DNA from 2 places in the Aeribacillus sp. FSL K6-8210 genome. Region 2 is predicted to be linked to the other one. Evidence: predicted binding sites of a transcription regulator. Region 2 holds the regulator's gene; the other holds the start of a gene.
What was found. The regulator CtsR, encoded in region 2, represses protease genes until heat stress. The targets are predictions, from matches to a motif close to ATGGTCAATAAAGGTCAAACA.
Positions count from the first base shown of each region.

Region 1 (3,432 bases), 670 kb from region 2:
AGCTTAGCTATTAACAGCGGCTCTGAGATCACATTGATCGCAGAAGGAAACGATGAGGAAGAAGCATTAGAAGCGCTTATCAACTACATTCAAAACGAAAATTAATGTGAACACACAAAAAAATTGCCACAAAATTCATCAATGGATGGATATTGCCTCTCTTGTGGGAGAAAGCAGGAAACAACCGCTGTCAGCCACAAGAGGGCTTTATTTTTGCTAAAACTGATATGAAGACGAAATGGCTTCGGGTGCTGATCCATTCGTTCATAGAAAAGTTATGATAAATCTTATGTTGGGAGAGAGCTTCGTGAAGGTTCTTAACTGGAACTTTTGGATTTCAAATTATTGCGAAAGAGCGGGGCGAATCCGAGCAATATATTTGGTGTAAATACTATTTTTTCATAAATCTGCGATCAACATTCAAGAAAAAACAAACGTGCTTTGATATGGTTCGAATGACTTACAGCTGAATGGATAAAGAGAGATTCTAGCCCTTTTATAACATGAAAAAATCGATTATAACACTTGTTTTTGCCAGCAGGTGTCCAGAAAAAAACTTCAGCAAAATACGGTTTACACAGGCTCTCCGAAAGCATATTTAATCCTTCATCCGGCTCGATCCGCATTTTGGGCTTAGATTAAAGCAATATCGGCAGTTAACGGCTTTTCGAAAACGTAAAGCTGACGATTCCGGCCAAAAAGTTGAATGAGGAGCTGCTGTCAAGATCATTCTTGACATTTGCTCCTCATTCAAATGTGTGAAGGTATGAAGCAGCGGTTTATTTTTATACTGTCTGCTTGATATGTTTAAATTTTTTTTGTCTTCCTATTTGAGGCAGCTTTTATTTTGTTAAAACTTTGTCAATCAACCCATATTCTTTTGCACGTTCAGCTGACATGAAATTGTCGCGGTCCGTATCACGTTCAATTACTTCAAGAGGCTGGCCAGTGTTTTCAGATAAAATTCTGTTCAATTTATCTCTTAAAGAGAGAATTCGTCTAGCTGCAATATCAATGTCAGTTGCCTGACCTTGCGCGCCTCCTAACGGTTGATGGATCATTACTTCACTATTCGGAAGGGCAAAACGTTTTCCTTTTGCACCTGCCGCCAATAAGAATGCTCCCATGGAAGCAGCCATTCCTATACACATCGTGGATACATCAGGTTTAATAAATTGCATCGTATCATAAATCGCCATGCCAGCAGTAATTGATCCGCCCGGGCTGTTAATGTAAAGGGAAATATCTTTTTCAGGATCCTCCGCTGCCAAGAAAAGAAGCTGAGCAACGATGGAGTTTGCAACATGATCATCAATTGGCGTACCAAGGATAATAATGCGGTCTTTTAACAATCTTGAATAAATATCGTAAGCACGTTCACCACGGTTTGTCTGTTCAATAACAGTCGGTATTAAATTCATTATGTTTCCTCCCTCACATCAAAGTTAAAGTCATTTCTATTCCATCATACATAAAAGGTCAATAAAGGTCAAACAAAAAACTTTTATATATAATTATTTATAAGATCAATACATGTACCATCATACCCTCATTTTTCATTTTTCAAACAACGATGAAAAATGAATTTTTCAAATCAATTTTGACACGATGGATAATTAAGCAAAATTTATTCTTGCATATACTGTTCGGTTCGATTATAATATAATTCGTGACATTTGAAAAATGCGCTCGTAGCTCAGTTGGATAGAGCGGTGGTTTCCGGTACCACGTCCGTCGGGGGTTCGAGTCCCTCCGAGCGCGTAAGCCTAGAGCAACAAGGGTTTGAGCGATTTAGAAGTCGTTCAACGGACGGAAACTACCGAAAAACGGACAACGTATTTTCGCAAGGTTTCCGTCCCACTGAATCAAAGAGACCGCGTGCCTCCAAAATGAAAAATTTTGGAGGTTTTTATTATGCGAAAAAGGCTAGAAAGGTAGTTTCAAGACATCTGATTGTAGATGTAATCTCGATTATATGACGGTTGCAGAAGGATTAAAATACGCTAAGATCATTTACAAAACGGAAGCTATCCAGGACGAACGAGTACCGATTATTGAAGTTCTTGAAAAAATTTTATAGATGTTGTCGGTTTTAGAGATCTTACTACTGACCAAATTAGACGGTACATTTAATACGTCATCTGTAACCGTGGATATTCTTTTCGGTGCTATTAAATCGATTTTTAGAAAGCTACATAAATACGGTATTATTTGAAGAAAGTCTCGTCAAAAAAAATGCCAAAATTAATAAGGATAAACAACGAATCTTTGTGCCTACAGACACGCAAGTAAAGAGGCTATGAAACGTCAAAGATATAGGTATTTACGGGATTTCGTGACTATGGTGCTATTAAACTAATGTTAGAGTGAGAACAAAGGGCAAACTAAGTTGAATAGTCAGAAATTTCGGGTATTTTTTATCGTAAACTATTTGAAAAAGGTGACGATATTAGTCGCACTCGATAAGAACTATGCCAAAAAGGGTGAAAAAAGATGTAAAATAATAATATCTTGCAAGATTTATAGATCACGAAGGGTGTTGAAGAATGGAACGTATTTCAGTAGTTTCCATTTTAGACGTTATTGGTGAATTGTTTTCTGATGAAGTTTCGATTGCTGTTTCCAATACAAAGGAATATATCTATTACCGGCCGAGCAAACGGATTGATTTGAAAATCAGACCGGGAGACTTGGTAAGAAAAGGAACGATTGCGTATAAAGCTTTGCACACCAAACAAAAGGTTTCTGAGTTTATTAACCGCGATGTGTTTGGCGTTCCTTATCACGGGATGGCTGTGCCGTTTTTTTGGGAAGGAAAGCTTGAGGGATGCGTCACTGCGATTTTTCCTGCTTTGACGGATGGAAAATCTGTTGTGACCGTCAAAACTGATGACGGATGGGTTCCTATTCCTTTTTCGAAAGTTGCGTATTTAGAAGCAAAAGATAAAAAGACCTATGTGTACACTGAAGGATGCTCAGGAACGCATAAATACTCTCTCCAGGAATTTGAATACTTGCTTCCAAAGGACTATTTTATTCGCTGTCATCGGGCTTTTATTGTGAATGTCAACCATATTAAGGAAATCTACCCTGATGCGCATTCAACTTTTTTGCTGTTGATGAATAACGGTGATAAAATTCCTGTCAGTCAGTCTTACTCCAGTTATTTTCGAAAATTGCTTGGATTTTAAAAAATCGTTCTGTTTTAGTATGGAAATTGAGTTGTTTATCTGAATTTTCGGTCACTTATCCCCAAAACCTTGCCCCATTAACTTTTATCGGTAAAATAAATTTTAAATTCATTAAAGGGGAGATGATGGGGAAATGGACAATAAATTGGAAAGGATTGAAGATTTGCGTTTGCGCGATCGAATAGTCACAGCTGATGAAGCCGCATCATGGATCAAAGACGGGATGACTTTAGGGTTAAGC
Region 1 is NZ_CP150172.1:783,591-787,022, forward strand. Features, by position in the region: gene NSQ41_RS03840 (HPr family phosphocarrier protein) at 1-105, shown strand, start outside; gene clpP (ATP-dependent Clp endopeptidase proteolytic subunit ClpP) at 843-1,421, opposite strand; tRNA gene NSQ41_RS03850 (tRNA-Arg) at 1,686-1,761, shown strand; gene NSQ41_RS03855 (LytTR family DNA-binding domain-containing protein) at 2,547-3,191, shown strand; gene NSQ41_RS03860 (acetyl-CoA hydrolase/transferase family protein) at 3,325-3,432, shown strand, end outside.
Region 1: the regulator CtsR is predicted to act here: its motif matches at 1,476-1,496, upstream of clpP (ATP-dependent Clp endopeptidase proteolytic subunit ClpP).

Region 2 (3,432 bases):
TTATGTCCGAGGCGTACAGCTTCTTCCTGCGCTAAAGCAAGCACTTTTTGCGCCCGTTCCGTAAATCTCCCAAACATCATTGTTCATCATCCTCCCTTTGCTTCCTTTCTAATTGAAGCCTTTCACGAATTAATGTTGCCCTGCGAATATCCCGTTCATTCGGCCGTAGAACTCCTCCTGAATATTGTTGCAGAAATCCGGGCTGAATTAAAATCATAAGCTCATTTAAAACACTGCGTGAAACATTTTGAATAATTCCCAGGTCAATTCCTAAGCGCACATCTGATAAACATTGAATTGCTTCTTTCGATGGAATAATTCTGCTGTATTTGAGAGTGCCGTAAGAACGATATACACGGTCTTCTAGATGATGCGGATTCGTTTTATATAAAGCATCTCTTGCAGCCCGTTCTTGAGCAATTAATTGCCCGACAACACCTATTAAATCATCGACAATATCATCTTCTGATTTGCCTAGCGTAATTTGGTTCGAAATTTGGAATATATTACCTATCGCTTCACTTCCTTCTCCGTACCGACCTCTCACAACCAATCCTAATTGATTGATAGCAGGTATAATTTGGTTAATCTGCTGTGTTAAGACAAGTCCTGGAAGGTGCATCATCACGGAAGCCCGCAAGCCGGTACCGACATTTGTTGGACAGCTAGTTAAGTAGCCCCTATGTTCATCAAATGCATAATCAACTTTTTCCTCAATCCAATCGTCAAGATTCATTGCCATTTTCAACGCTTCTTTTAGCTGAAGGCCCGGGAACAAACATTGAATTCTAATATGATCCTCCTCGTTTATCATGATGCTCACTTCTTCGTTTTCAGATAAAAGGCACCCTCCAAGTGCTGATTCTTCCATTAAATAAGGACTAATCAAATGCTTCTCTACAAGTACGCGTTTTTGAATAGGCTGAAGTTCATTCATTTTCAGCAGCACGAATGTTCCTAAACCGTCAAACACTCTTTGTGAAAATGATTCTTCAAATGTATTTAAAACAGCCAAGGCTTCTTCATTCGACATAATGGTAGGAAAGCTGATATTTTCTATATTTCGCGCCAATCTGACTCGGCTGCTCAGCACAATATCGGAATCAGGTCCTTCTTGATTCATCCAAGGGCTCATGGCTGAACGAATAAATTTTTGAAAGGACATGTCATACTCCCCTTTCGTTCCGTCCATTTATCTTCGCTTCAATGGACCGAATTTCATCCCGAACTTGAGCTGCTCTTTCGAATTCCTCTTTCGCAATTAATTCTTGCAGTTCCTGTTTAAGCATTTTCAGGCGCTTTTTCAAATGAATACTTCCACCGGTCCGTTTCGGCACTTTACCGCCGTGAGTTGTATTCCCGCCATGAACACGTTTTAAAATCGGGGTAATTTGGTGATAAAACGTTTTGTAACAATGGGAGCACCCGAATTTACCAATTTTCGTAAATTGATCAAACGTCATATTACATTTCTCACATTGAATGACCTGATTTTTCTTGAAAACATTTTGCCCTTGGCTGCTAATGGCGCTGTCCATATTTAATAATCCGGACAATAAGTTGTTTATAGAAAAGCCTGGATTCATATTGAATATGAATACATCACTTTTTTCCTGTGCACATTTTTCACATATATGCACTTCAGTCTTTTCGCCGTTGATAATTTTTGTAAAGTGGAAAGTAGCGGGCCTTTCATGACATTCTTGACAAATCATCGTCCATCACATCCTCACTTGTATTTTAACGAGGTGAGCATCGCCTTCATCATCCTTGCCCTCAATTCGTCTCGATCAGGCAAATCAATATATAAAACAGACCGATCAATTACGCTCAACATAATTTTCGCTTCTCTTTCTGAAATAACCTCTTCATCAGCCAATCTCAAAATAATATCCTCCGCCGACGATTGTGACAGCCTTTTACCAATGGCATTTAAAATTTGATTGATCAGCTGGATACGGTCATTGATTCGAATTTTCATAATTCGGATATAACCGCCTCCACCCCTTTTGCTTTCGACAATGTAACCCCGTTCAATTGTAAAACGAGTGTTGATCACGTAATTGATTTGCGATGGAACACATTGAAATTTATCCGCAATTTCACTTCTTTTAATTTCAACAATTTCTTTTCCGCTAGAATCTAATACATGCTTTAAATATTGCTCGATAATATCAGATATATTCCGCACCTCGAAAAACACCTCCTTCAACTTTTTGATTGGAATTGCAAAACGCTCAAGAAATGTGCAATATCCTTGAGGGATAGGAGGCAAGATGTTTACGTAATGCTTATTTCCTAAACGATAACAACTAGTCACTTGACTTTGACTATATTTGACCTTAATTATAATATAAATTTTTTTTTGTGTCATTTCAACAAAAAAGCTCACTAATAATATTGCCATTTACAATATGGAAAAAACCCGCTCTTTAAAAAACTTTTTTAACTTCTTGAAATTTCAATAATTCGTTTATGATTTCAGGCATTTCATCTTTTGGAAGGCCAATTTCAAGTAAATATGAACGCTTCGCATGTTTAGTTTCTTTTGGCTTTGACAATGTAAAATGAATTTTATAAACAGAAATATTTAATTGTTCAAGTTTCCGAGTAAATTCCACCAAATCATCTTCTGGAAGATTAACTTGTATCCATTTTTTGCTTGACTTCTCAGCAAAAAAAGCCTCCACCTTATTGAGAAAGATCAAACTCAACAATACAATCAAGGTAGAAAAAATCGCCAGCGGATACATTCCTGCCCCAACAACAAGGCCAAGTCCTGCAACAACCCAAATCGAGGCTGCCGTCGTTAATCCTCTTACCGTAACCCCTCTCACTAATATCGTTCCAGCACCTAAAAAACCAATGCCGCTAATGACATAAGAAGGAATTCTTGCTGGGTCAAAACGAATATTTTCATAACGATCCATATATTCTTCAAAGCCATAAAGAGACAGCAGCATCATCATGCAGGAGCCGACACCAACTAACAAATGAGTGCGAAAGCCTGCTGGATGCCGTTTAAATTCTCGTTCAAGGCCAATAAATCCACTTAAAATGACTGCTAAAACAATGCGAATCAACATAATTTTCCATTCCTCAGGCATTATCATTCCTCCTCACCATCCAAATGACTTTTTCTGATTTGGCCATATATGAATAATGACTTTTGTTGTTCTGACCATATATGAATTTTGAAATGATACAGTATTATACTTTCCCATTATATGCGATGAACAGTGCTCAATATTCAATTGTTCTTGAGTATGAGACTAAGAATGATATGAAACAAAAAAGCACTTTTAGAGCTGGCTTTAAAATCAAACGAAGCTTTCACTGCTCATATGCTTCAAGAATGGAACAGTTTATGCTTCTGAAGTAGCGATCAATTAATTATACTCCGATTGAAGGTTTTAAAGAAAGCGAGCTTGA
Region 2 is NZ_CP150172.1:116,508-119,939, reverse strand. Features, by position in the region: gene clpC (ATP-dependent protease ATP-binding subunit ClpC) at 1-80, opposite strand, end outside; gene NSQ41_RS00635 (protein arginine kinase) at 77-1,165, opposite strand; gene NSQ41_RS00630 (UvrB/UvrC motif-containing protein) at 1,167-1,715, opposite strand; gene NSQ41_RS00625 (CtsR family transcriptional regulator) at 1,730-2,191, opposite strand; gene NSQ41_RS00620 (MgtC/SapB family protein) at 2,433-3,107, opposite strand.